Regions from separate parts of the Paraburkholderia sp. HC6.4b genome, predicted to be linked through region 1. Evidence: predicted binding sites of a transcription regulator. Region 1 holds the regulator's gene; the other holds the start of a gene.
The links. Region 1 encodes FNR, which switches genes on or off when oxygen is low (the NO sensors DNR and NnrR bind a similar motif). Its sites were predicted from a motif close to TTGATNNNNATCAA; they were not measured.
Positions count from the first base shown of each region.

Region 2: cyoA (ubiquinol oxidase subunit II) is a predicted target of FNR. The motif match lies at 1,638-1,651, and genes of this name have one in related genera.

Region 1 covers NZ_JACHDC010000031.1:31,278-37,258, forward strand. Annotated here, with positions in the region: gene HDG34_RS35555 (PAS domain S-box protein) at 1-1,006, opposite strand, end outside; gene fnr (fumarate/nitrate reduction transcriptional regulator Fnr) at 1,129-1,911, opposite strand; gene HDG34_RS35565 (response regulator) at 1,928-2,335, opposite strand; gene HDG34_RS35570 (universal stress protein) at 2,656-3,117, shown strand; gene HDG34_RS35575 (universal stress protein) at 3,186-3,689, opposite strand; gene HDG34_RS35580 (universal stress protein) at 3,713-4,552, opposite strand; gene HDG34_RS35585 (polyketide synthase) at 4,757-5,104, shown strand; gene phbB (acetoacetyl-CoA reductase) at 5,169-5,915, shown strand.
Region 2 covers NZ_JACHDC010000017.1:133,539-139,519, forward strand. Annotated here, with positions in the region: gene cyoB (cytochrome o ubiquinol oxidase subunit I) at 1-635, opposite strand, end outside; gene cyoA (ubiquinol oxidase subunit II) at 639-1,535, opposite strand; partial or broken gene HDG34_RS40220 (radical SAM protein) at 1,690-2,382, opposite strand; gene HDG34_RS24980 (OmpW family protein) at 2,357-3,031, shown strand; gene HDG34_RS24985 (zinc ribbon domain-containing protein) at 3,114-3,350, shown strand; partial or broken gene HDG34_RS24990 (SIR2 family protein) at 3,549-4,077, opposite strand; gene HDG34_RS24995 (DegT/DnrJ/EryC1/StrS aminotransferase family protein) at 4,088-5,251, opposite strand; gene HDG34_RS25000 (hypothetical protein) at 5,238-5,516, opposite strand; gene nifT (putative nitrogen fixation protein NifT) at 5,518-5,736, opposite strand; partial or broken gene HDG34_RS25010 (aminotransferase class V-fold PLP-dependent enzyme) at 5,870-5,981, opposite strand, start outside.

The DNA.
Region 1 (5,981 bases):
GTTCGCGAATGCCGAGCAAACCGAATGAATCTGTTCCCTGCGACCGATCCAGCGCGACACCCACGCCGTCATCCTCGATATCGAGCGATACGATGGGGCCCGCGCAGGTCATGTCGATGCGTACGCAGCTGGCCTTGGCGTGCCGCGCGACGTTCGTCAACGCCTCCTGAACGATGCGAAACAGCGCCGTCGCCGCGAATTCGCCGCACACCGGCTCGGCCGGTTCGAGATGCACGCTCGAGCGCACGTCGTAGCGTTTCGTGAAGTCTTCGGCCAGCCAGTCGAGCGCGGCGGCGAGCCCGAGGTCGTCGAGCAGCGGGGGCCGCAGATCGGCGGCGATACGCCGCAGCGAAGCGGCCATCCAGTCGATCTGCTTTTGCAGTTCATGCGTCTGCGCGGCCAGCGGCTCGGTGTCGGCCTGGCTTTTCAGCTTCGCTTCGAGCAGCGCGACGCTCATTTTCAGCGCGGTCAGCCGTTGGCCGAGATCGTCGTGCAGTTCGCGCGCCATACGTTTTTGCTCGTTTTCGCGGGCGATCTGCACGTGCGTGGATACCTGATTCGCGCGTTCGAGTTCCGCGAGGCGCATACGTTCGGTCAGGTCGCGCGTGATCTTGGCGAAGCCGAGCAGCGCGCCCGACGCGTCGTGCACGGCGGAAACGACCACGTTGGCCCAGAAACGCGAGCCGTCGCGACGTACGCGCCAGCCTTCGTCCTCGGTGCGGCCTACGGCTGCGGCGATTTCCAGTTCGCGGGCGGGCTTGCCGGCCGCGATGTCTTCCGGGGTATAGAACTTCGAGAAATGCTGGCCGATGATTTCTTCGGGCGTGTAGCCCTTGATGCGCTGTGCGCCGGGATTCCAGCTGGTCACGCGGCCGGACACGTCGAGCATGAAGATCGCATAGTCCTGAACCGCATCGATCAACATGAAATAGCGATCCTCGACGGGCACATCCGACACGGACGCCGCACCGGTGAAGCAGGAAGACTCGCCGCTCGACAGATCCATCGCTCCTCCGGGTGGTCACGCAAGGTCGCGCACCGCAACGCACCGAGTTATATCAGTTCGGGAGCGCTTGTTCCACCCCGCATGTCCCGCGAACGAACGTGAGGCGAGCGACGCGTCGGCGTTCAAACCCGAGCCAGTCCTTCCGCGTCTTCGATGCGGATCGTTTTGCCGTTCGCCTTGACGAGGCGCTCGCGCTGGAACTTCGAGAACATCCGGCTCACCGTTTCGAGCTTCATGCCCAGAAAGCAGCCGATTTCCTCGCGGGTCATGCGCAAATGAAACTCCGCCGCGGAAAAGCCGCGCGCCTTGAAGCGCTTCGACAGGTTCAGCAGAAACGTCGCGACGCGCTGTTCGGCGGTCATCGTGCCGAGCAGCATCATCTGGCTCGACTCGCGCACGATCTCGCTGCTCATCATCTGGTAGATGTGATGCTGCATCGGCTTCATCTCGCGACAGATCGCCTCGAGCTGCGCGAACGGAATGATGCACACGACGCTGTCTTCGAGCGCGATCGCATCGCAATTCTGCTTGCCCTCGCCGATGCCGTCGAGGCCGAGCGAGTCGCCGGCGATCTGGAAGCCGGTCACGTGCTCGCGGCCGTCGCGATGCATGACCACGGTCTTGAACGATCCGGCGCGGATCGCGTAGAGGCTTTGAAACGCATCGCCCGCGCGATACAGCGTATCACCGCGTTTGATCGAGCGCGTCGAGCCGATCAACGTGTCGAGTCGGCTCAGTTCGTCGGATGTCAGCTCGGGCGGCATGCAGATCGCGCGCATCGCGCAGGTGGAGCAGCGCGGCACGGCGTAGCGTGTGGCCGCGGTGCGTGGCACGACGTGGATCGGTACGACGTGCGAAGTGCGGGGCGCGTCGTGGCGGGGTTCACAGACTGTGGCAACTTGCATGCTCGGCTCCTGGCGGTCAGACCGGATGCGCACGACGCGCATAGGCAATCGCTTCGATGGCACGGCAGGCGAGTTCGAACTCCGAGGTCTTGTCGAAGCAGAAGTCGGCGCCCGCCGCTTCGCACGCTCGGCGAAACGCCGTCGTGCAATGATTGGTCAACACGATGCTGACGATGGACGGCCGCACCCGCGACAGCGCCGCGAGCAGCAGCAGATTGGTCTTGCCCGAGAAGCACGGGTCCAGCACCGCGACATCGGCGCGACTCGCGACGATGTCGTCGAACGTGTGCTCGACGCCGGCGGACTCGCCGACGATTTCGATGCCGGGAATCAGCGCGATCAGGCAAGCAAGCCGGCGTCGGACCTCGGTCGCATCGTCGACGAGGAAGACTCTCGATAAGGTGGCTGGCGGAGCGGTGTCCATACTGACCAGTATTGGCGACCTCATCTCAGAAATATATCGGCGGGGATTTAAGCGGCGCTAGGAGTTCGGGTAGTGTTGTAGGAATATTCCTAGTGCATGGCTGGCGATGGGGTATGTAGCCGAGTGCGAGTACACGGCTACTTTCGACGTGACGGCTTCGAAGGTCGCAGGCATGCAGTTGATCAAGTAATCACGGAACAAGCCGATAAAGACCCATTGACCTGCGTCAAGCCGCGCGGCGGCGCGCGCTTCACACTGTCGGCGCGGACACGCGACGGCACCGCTTCGGTTCATGCCAGCGCTTTCACAGGGAGTCCAACATGTATGCACGAATTCTGGTTGCGCTCGACGACAGTCCCAGCGCGCAGCGCGCCTTTGCCGAGGCGCTGAAGCTCGCGAAGCTGACGGGCGCCACACTCGAAGCCTGCTGCGTGGTAGGGCACGGCAAGTGGTCGGACAATGCCGATGTGGCTTTCGAGCCGGAACCGGCGGCCGCGGCGCAAGAATTCGCCAGCCGCGCGCTCGATGCGCCGCGCGAGCTGATGCGCGAGGCGCAGGTGCCCGGCGGCGTGCGGGTGATCGACGCGTACGCCGAAAGCGTGTCCGCGGTGCTCGCGCGCGTCGCCGACGAAATCGAAGCCGATCTGATCGTGATGGGAACGCACGGCCGCCACGGCGTGCAGCGCTTTCTGCTCGGCAGCGTCGCCGAGTCGCTCGTGCGTGCGACCGACAAGCCGGTGCTGATCGTGCGGCATGACGAACACGGGCACGCGCGGCCCTGAAGCGTCGCGTCGCGCAGCCGTGGCGCGATCGCGTCGGAGCGGCCGCGCAGCAGGCCGGTTTTCGCGGCTCAGGTGAGTTCGTTTTCGGCGCAGGCCGGGACTGACTGATCGCGCGTCGCGCCGTTCGCGTGCGCGGGAACCATCAGCACGGGGCAGCTGGCGCTGCGCAGCACGCGCTCGGCGACGCTGCCGAGCATCAGTCGTTGAACACCACGGCGGCCGTGCGTGCCCATCACGATCGCGTCGGCGTGCCATTCGAGCGCCGCCTCGACGATGCGATGCGCGACGTCTTCGCCGGTGATCGCGGCTTCGACGGTGCGGGCCGTGCCCTTGATCCCGCGCGCGGTCATCCGGCTCTGGGCATCGGCCGCGATCCGCTTGCCTTCCTCGATGAAGGCGTCCTGGATCACGCAAGGGTCGAAGCCGGGCGCGTCGTAGGCGATGACGGGCACGTCGATCACGTACAGCGGCTGCAGCTCGGCGCCTGATTCGGCGGCAAGGGTCAGCGCGGCGTCGAACGCACGGGAGGCGGTGTCGCTGCCATCGAGCGCGACGAGTAGGCGGTGAAACATGGCGGACTCCTTAAGCGCGCACTTCAGTGCGACAACAGCACCGGCACGGTCATCGACTCGAGCATCGTGCGCGTCGCGCCGCCCAGTACGACTTCGTGCAGACGCGAATGCGCGTAAGCGCCCATCACGATCATGTCGCAGCCGAGGTCGGCCGCCTGCGACAGCAGCGCGTCGCCGACCGGCGTGCCGTCCGCGACGCTCAGTTCGCGCACGTCGATCTTGACGCCGTGACGCGCGACGGTGAGTGCGATGTCGTCGCCCGGAACCGTGTCGCGCGGCGGACGATCGCCCGACGAATGAACCGTCAGCAGCGTCACTGTGGACGCGTGCGCGAGGAACGGCAGCGCGTCGTGGATCGCGCGGGTGGCTTCGCGGCTGCCGTCCCACGCGATCAGCACGTGGCGGCCGGGCGCCGCGAAGGTGCCGCCCGACGGCACCAGCAGCACCGGCCGCCCGGCCGACAGCACGACGTGCTCGACGAACTGTTCGGCGACGAACGCCTCGGGATCGGTCGGATCGGTCTGCCCGAGCACGATCAGATCGGCGAGACGCGCATAGGGCGGCACGACGTCGTTCGCGTAGCCGTTCGCGGCGATCCAATGACCGTCGACGTTCGCGCGCGCGAGTTCGGCACGAAACAGCCGCTCGAGCGCGCTGGCGCGCTCGTGCCGCAGACGCTCGTGCTCCGCGTAGTAGTCGGCGGTGCCGGCCATCACGAAGAACGCGTGCCGCGGTGGCACGTACGTCGAAAACAGGCCGGTCAGCGTCGCATGAAAGCGGTGTGCGAGCTGCAATGCGATTTCGAGGCGCGGATGTGCACGAACGCTCGTATCGAGGTGAACGAGAATGCTTTTGTAGCTCATCGCCAAAGCTCCGTGACAGAAACGTGGGGAAACGGGCACAAGCAGGCTCGAGCCCGTCGTCAAATGGAGTCTATGAGCCCGGCGGCCGCGGCTGTTGATGCAGATCAAGCGCGGGCCGCCGCGCGCTCAATACAGTGGTAGGCGCGCTCGACGGTTTGCAAGCGCGCCTGGCAATCCTATGCTGTGCTCTGGAGGGCAGCGATCATGGTTTCCGAATCCGATGCGCCGCCCGGGCGCCCCGCTTCACCGTGGACCTCGACGGCGTCCGGACCGCCCGAAGGCTGGCTCGACTACGCGGCGGCGTATCAGACCGCACAGGGCGCGGCACACGAGTACGCCGAGCGGTGCTTCGCCGACTGGAGCAAGTCGATCGCTTTCGTCGCGCAGCGCGAGGCGGACTGGTTCGGCGAGGCCAACCGCGCTTGCGCCGCCTGGTATGCGGGGTGGCAGGCGGCGTACGGCATCGCGCCAGGCGTCGCGCCGCTCGCGGGCGGCCTGAGCGCATGGTGGTGGAGCTCGCAGAACGCGCTGCCGTTCGCGGGCGTCGTTTAGCCGCGCGAGCCGGCGAGGCCGGCGCGCGCACCGTCAATGGCAGACACGGCAAGGAGGAGTTCAGATGGGAACGGATCGCGTGGCATTGGTCACAGGCGGGATGGGCGGTTTGGGCACGGCGGTCAGCCGGGCGCTTCATGACGCGGGCATGACGGTCGCGGTGACGCACTCGACGCACAACGATCACGTGTCGACATGGCTGCAGCACGAGCGCGACACGGGGCGCGACTTTCACGCGTACGAAGCCGACATCGCCGACTTCGATTCATGCGCGCGCTGCGCGCAACGCGTGCTGACCGAACTGGGCGCGGTAGACGTGCTGATCAACAACGCGGGCATCACGCACGACACGAGCTTCGCGAAGATGAGCAAGGAGCACTGGGACGCCGTGCTGCGCACCGATCTCGATGGCCTGTTCAACATGAGCAAGCCGCTGTTGCCCGGCATGCTCGAGCGGCGCCACGGCCGCATCGTCAACGTGGGGTCGGTCAACGGTTCGCGCGGCGCCTACGGGCAAACCAATTATTCAGCTGCCAAAGCGGGCGTGCACGGCTTCACGAAGGCACTTGCGCTCGAAACCGCGAAGCACGGCGTCACGGTGAACACGGTGTCGCCCGGTTATCTCGCGACCGCGATGGTCGAAGCGGTGCCGCGCGAGATCCTCGACACGAAGATCTTGCCGCAGATTCCGCTCGGCCGGCTGGGACGTCCGGACGAGGTGGCGGCGTTGATCGTGTTTCTATGCTCAGAGGAGGCGGCTTTTATCACCGGTGCGGACATTGCGATTAACGGGGGTATGCATATGCAGTGAGGGTGCTCGCCTTCACCGCGCTTGACCCACGTCAATGACCGTCTTTCTGGCAAGAACAAGATAAGC
Region 2 (5,981 bases), on a different contig from region 1:
ACTATCGTCACGAAGAAGTTGATCGCGGTAATCAGCGTACCGACGCCGGAGAGCTGCAGACTCCAGATGTAGTAGTCGACCCCGACGCCGGGACTGAACTGCAGCTCCGACAGCGGTGGATACGCGAGCCAGCCGACCTGCGCGAACTCGCCGATCACGAGCGACAGATTGATCAGGATCGCGCTGATCGCCGTCATCCAGAAGCTCAGCGAATTCAGGAACGGGAAGGCGACGTCGCGCGCGCCGATCTGCAGCGGCACGACAAGATTGAAGAGGCCGACCATCAGCGCCATCGCCATGAAGAAGATCATGATGACACCGTGCGCGGTGAATATCTGGTCGTAGTGGTGCGGCGGCAGGTAACCCGGGCCGTGAAACGCGATCGCGAGCTGAAGCCGCATCATTACGGCGTCGACAAAACCGCGCACGAGCATCAGCACCGCGACGATGATGTACATGATGCCGATCTTCTTGTGATCGACGCTTGTCAGCCACTCGGTCCAGAGCCACTTCCAGCGGCCGAGCTTCGTGAGCGTGACGATGACCGCCAGCACGATGAGCGCCATGAACGCGGCCGCGCCCATGATGACCGGCTGATCGAACGGAATCGCGCCGGGCGTGAGTTTTCCAAACATGGCTTACTCCGTGGTCTGCGTGCGACAGGCGGCGTCGCGGAAGGCCGTGACGTTGCCGTTGTTGTATCGGGCAACGATGTTGCGGAACAGGTACTGGTCGATCGTTGAGAAGTAGCGTACCGACTGCTTCTCGCTCGGCTTCGCGACTTCGGCGTATTCGTCCATGCTCAGGCGGTCCGGCGAAGCCTTGACCTTCCGCACCCATGCGTCGAAGTCGGTGGCGCTCGTCGCGAGCGTACGGAACTTCATGTCGGCGAATCCCTTGCCGCTGAAGTTGGCGGACATGCCTTCGAAATTTCCCGGTGCATCCGCGATCAGGTGCAGACGGGTCTGCATGCCGACCATTGCATACACCTGGGTACCGAGTTGCGGGATGAAGAATGAGTTCATCACCGAATCGGACGTGATCCGGAAATTTACCGGCGTATCGACTGGCACGGCGAGCTGGTTCACCGACGCAATGCCGAGGTCCGGGTAGATGAAGAGCCACTTCCAGTCGAGCGCGACCACCTCGACGTCGATCGGCTTCACGCTCGACTGCAGCGGCCGGTACGGGTCGAGCTCATGTGTGGTGCGCCAGGTCAGGATACCGAGGTACAGGATGATCAGGGCGGGGATCGTCCAGACGACGATCTCGATCGCCGTCGAGTGCGCCCATTTGGGTGCATAGACCGCGTGACGGTTCGACGCACGGTAGCGCCACGCGAAGAACAGCGTCAGCAGGATCACCGGGATCGCGACGATCAGCATCGCCCACGTGGCGGTGGCGATCAGCGACTTCTCGGCCGCGCCGACGCTCCCTTTTGGATCAAGCACAGTCAGACCACATCCCGATAGACAGGCGCTCAATGTCGTGACGATGGCTATCGACCGTTTCCTTAAGGCTTTTCTGTCTGTCATAGTGGTTAAGTCCGGGTTGTGGCACTTTTGACCTGAAGCTGGCTTGACGCATGCGGCATCACACTCGCAGTGTCATGGTCCGACAACCGGCCAGCTTTGTGATTGATGTCGATCAAGGACGAACAAAGCGGCGGGGTGCGGTGCACTGACGCAGTGCGCCGCTGAGTGCGCGTTCCACCACATCGAGTGGCTGGATGCGATTGACAGCCTGCTGAACGTCGGTAGCAAAGTCCTGTACGCCGAAGCTCGCTCGGTTCAAGCCGAGGCGCGCGAGTGGTGAAAGCGTTTTGGTGCTGACGGTTCGCGGATCAATTTCGATGGCAAGTTCTGCGTCGATCGAGAACGCGAAGCGGTTCTGCAGTTGCTGGACAAGCTCTTCGAGCTCCGCAACACGGAAGAAGGTCGGCGTTCCATCTCCCAGATGTAGCTGCACGGTTCGCCGGTCAGGTCCGAGATGTGACGCGACCAGGTCCATCTCACGAACGAGGTAGCTCAGATATCTGGCGCTGCAGCCATGGTCGTGCGTAATGACCTTGTTGCATGCGCAGAAGTAGCAGAGTGATCTGCGTGCCGTTCGGCGGCTGCAGCCAGTCCGGCAATGGCTGCGAAATCGGTGTCTCCGGGTGCGAGAAACATCTTGGGTACCAGTCAATGCGGTTGAAGGCCAATAGTCCGGCCTCAAGGCTCCCGCTATCTCGACATTCCTACGCGTGACCCGGTGTCGCATCTTGACTTCGGGATCGGGACCGGTTGACCCTGCGCAAGGGCAGCCCTGATTTGCGCGTCGACAATTCCCCGCATACGTCAACAAGGGGAAAGCGATGAAGCACATGATTAAGGCCGTCATGATCGTGGCAAGCCTGTGCGCTACCGGTTTGTTCGAAGTGCTGGCATACGCGGATGACGTCAGCGCGAACGGAAGCACGATGGCAGGCGAGGTGACGGCTGATGGGATCCACGCCGGCGACGTGCTCGTGCGTCTGCGTGCCATCTCGATCGAGCCGGACGTTCACACCAGCGGCACGTTGTCGTCGCTCGGCGTGGGTGTCAATAACGCATTCGTGCCGGAGTTGGACCTGACCTATATGATCCGCGACGCGATCGGCATCGAGCTGATTCTCGCCACCTCGCGGCATCACGTGACGTCCGGCCTCGGCGATCTCGGTGGCGTGAACGTGCTACCACCGACGCTGCTGCTGCAATATCACTTCAACCATGCTGGCATGATCCGACCGTATGTCGGCGCGGGGGTCAACTACACGTACTTCTACAACGACGGCCTGAGCGCGGGCTCCGAAGGCATCCAGGTGTCACGCAGCAGCTTCGGTCCGGCGGTGCAGGCTGGCGTCGACGTGCAGATCACGAAGACCGTCTTTCTCAACGCGGATATCAAGAAGATCTGGATGCACACGGACGCCTCGGTCGGCGATAGTTCGTTGGGCCGGCTGGACATCGACCCACTGGTACTGGGAATAGGCGTCGGGATGAAGTTCTAGCGAGCGCGCAATGACAGACCACAGCTCGCACCAACGGGCGATCCGCTGCGCCCCATCCACCTGAAACGGAGATCTGGTCACTATGCCCCTGTACGACTACCGCTGCGCGGCCTGCGGCCACGCATTCGAAACGCTGGTGCGCGCCGGCCACACGCCCGTCTGCCCGCAATGCGGCGGCACCGTGCTGGACAAGCAGGTCAGCGCGCCGGCCTCGCCCGGCAAGAGCCGCGCGATCATCTCCCGCGCACGGCGTCAGGCGGCGCGCGAAGGGCACCTTAGCAACTATTCGCCGGCCGAGCGCCGCAAGCTGCTGCGCTGAGCCCAACCGGGAATCGCGCTGTCGATGTAGATGAACCTCGAGGGCGCCTACGGGATGGCACTCAGTCTCACCGTCTTCATGGCCGGCACGCTGGATCAGGCCACCGCCGACAGCCCGCTGGAACGCGCGAAGGGCATCTGCCCGTATCTCGACGCGTGGCTTCGCAACATTGCGTCAGCACGGCCGCCCTCGCGCTCGCGCGCTTCGATGACCACGACGGAAACGTCCTGCCGGCTTGTAGAGCAGCGCGCCCGAGGCCGGCACGTCATCCAGCAACGCGCCGTCTGCGCTATAGGCCGCGAACCAATGGCCGAAATGCTCGGCCTGCGACAGCCCCTGCAACTGCGCCCAGCCGCCCTGCGGCCCGCGCCTGCGCCAGCGTGCAGGCGAAGGTGTCGTCGGACCAGCTGTCGACAACCAGCCCGGCGCCGATCGCCGCCAGCGCGCAATGCAGTGCCGACGGCGTCGGCGTCATGGCGAAGGCCTCATTCATGACGCTCACCAGCGACTTGCGATGCTTGAAGTTTTCGATGAACTGCGCCGCCTGGGTCAGCCGGGTGCGGATCTTGTGCAGCACGCTGACCTTGGCCGTGATGATTTCGGCGAGCGCGAGCGGCGTGGCAGGGACGGCCGTATCGGGGCACAGCGCGAGCAGCGCTGGTCCCAGGTACGGAATGACGCCGCCCGCACACAGGCGTTCGGCGATGGTCTGGACTGAAACGGTCATGCAGTGCGTCTCACAGATAAATGGCAGCGCCGGCGCCCACGTTGGTCGCGGTGTCTTTCAGCGTCTTGACGATGTACTTGACCTGGTCGGTGTCGAGTAGCGTGTGCAGCGGCAGCGCCAGCGCGCGATCGCCGATGCGCTCGGTGTCGGGCAACAGGCCGCTCTTGCGGCCGATCGCATCGCCCGCGTTCATGTAGTGGAACTGCTGATGCAGCGGATGGCTGTAGGCCACCGTCTCAATGCCGCAAGATTTCATGTCGTCGATCATCTGGGCGCGCGCGCTCTGCGTAAAACGCTTGCCCAAATGCACAACATAGAGCATCCAGTGCACTTCTTCGACGTCCTCGGCCACGTAGGCCGGCTTGATCCCTTCGAAGCTTTGCATCTCTTCGTGATACCAGGTCTCGACCTGCTTTCGCTGCGCGAGGCGCGTGTCGAGTTCGGCCAGTTGCGCGAGACCGAGCGCGGCGGTCAGATCACTGATGCCCGCCTGCAGCGGCACCCGCGAGCCGACCGAGACGGACGCGCGGTCCGTGACGCGCCGCTCGCGCAGATAGCGCAGTTCATGGACGAGTTCGTCATCGTCGGTGACGAGCATGCCGCCCGCTCCTGTGCACAGCGCGGACGGGCTGGAGAAGTCGAACACTGATACGTCGCCGAAACAGCCGACGTTGCGGCCCCGGTAGCGCGAGCCCAACGCCTCAGTACTGTCTTCGATCAGCCGCAAGCGCTGCGCGTCGGCCAGTTCGCGCAGCAGCGCCCACGCGGCCGGGTGGCCGTTGGTATTGCCGGCGAGGATCGCGCGCGTGCGAGGGCCGATCTTCTGCGCGGCTTTTTCGGCGCTCAGACAACTGCTCCAGTAGTCGATGTCGGCGAACACCGGCACGGCTCCCGCCAGCGTGATCGCCTGCGCCACCTGATGCCAGGTGTGCGACGCGCAGACCACCTCGTCTCCCGGGCCGATCCCCGTCGCGCGCAACGCAATCCAGGTGGCGAGCGTGCCGCTCGCGACCGCGACCGCATACTCCCGGCCAACCCAGCCCGCAAACGCGCGCTCGAACGAATCAAGCATCGGCCCGTCGCTCCAACGCGAGGATTGCAGCACCGCGTTGACGAGATCGATCTCGCGCGCCGCGCAAGCCGGTTCGCTCAGCGCGATCTCATCGATTTCCATGCGCCTTGTCCTCAGTCAGGATCAACGCATCGGCCTCTTCAGGCCGCTGCGTGATGGTCCTGTAATACCCGGCCGATATCGCGAGATAGATACTGCGCACACCGAACCGGAGCGCTGCTGTCTCGTCGCGCATCGCCGTTGCGCTGACATGCATTGTGCGCACCTCGGGATAACGTTCGTGCCATTGCGCGGCGGCGTCGCGTAGCGTCGGTGCCGTGCGGAGCAGGTCCGCCGCGAAGTCCAATTGCTCGGCGTTCAGGCTCATCTCACTCCTCCACGCCCGCAATACGCCGCGCTTCGACCGTGATGGGCAGTGGCGTATCGTCGGCCATCGCGGGCAATTCGAGTTGCCAGCCGTTCGCGAGCGTGACGAGACCGCCCCACATCCCGGGCTGCACCATCGCGACAATGGGCTCTTCCAGGTCCTTCTTTGGCACGTAGGCGCTCAGCGCGCCCTTGCTGTCCTTGCGGATCATGACTTTCATGGTTGCGGACTCCGGAGATTGATGACAGGTTCAAACCAGGTTCAAGCGGGATGCGCTGCTTCCTCCAGCAGTGTGCAGCCAGCGCACGCGCCAGCTTCAGGTGCGCCGCATGTTCGATCGCGCTGAATACGCCACGGTGCCGGCCCTCCGGCGCCGCCGCGTGCAGCCCGCACACGACCAGGTGATTGGCTTCGGTGGCGCCGCTGGTGAAGATCAACTCTGCGGGCTTGCAACCGAGCGCTCGC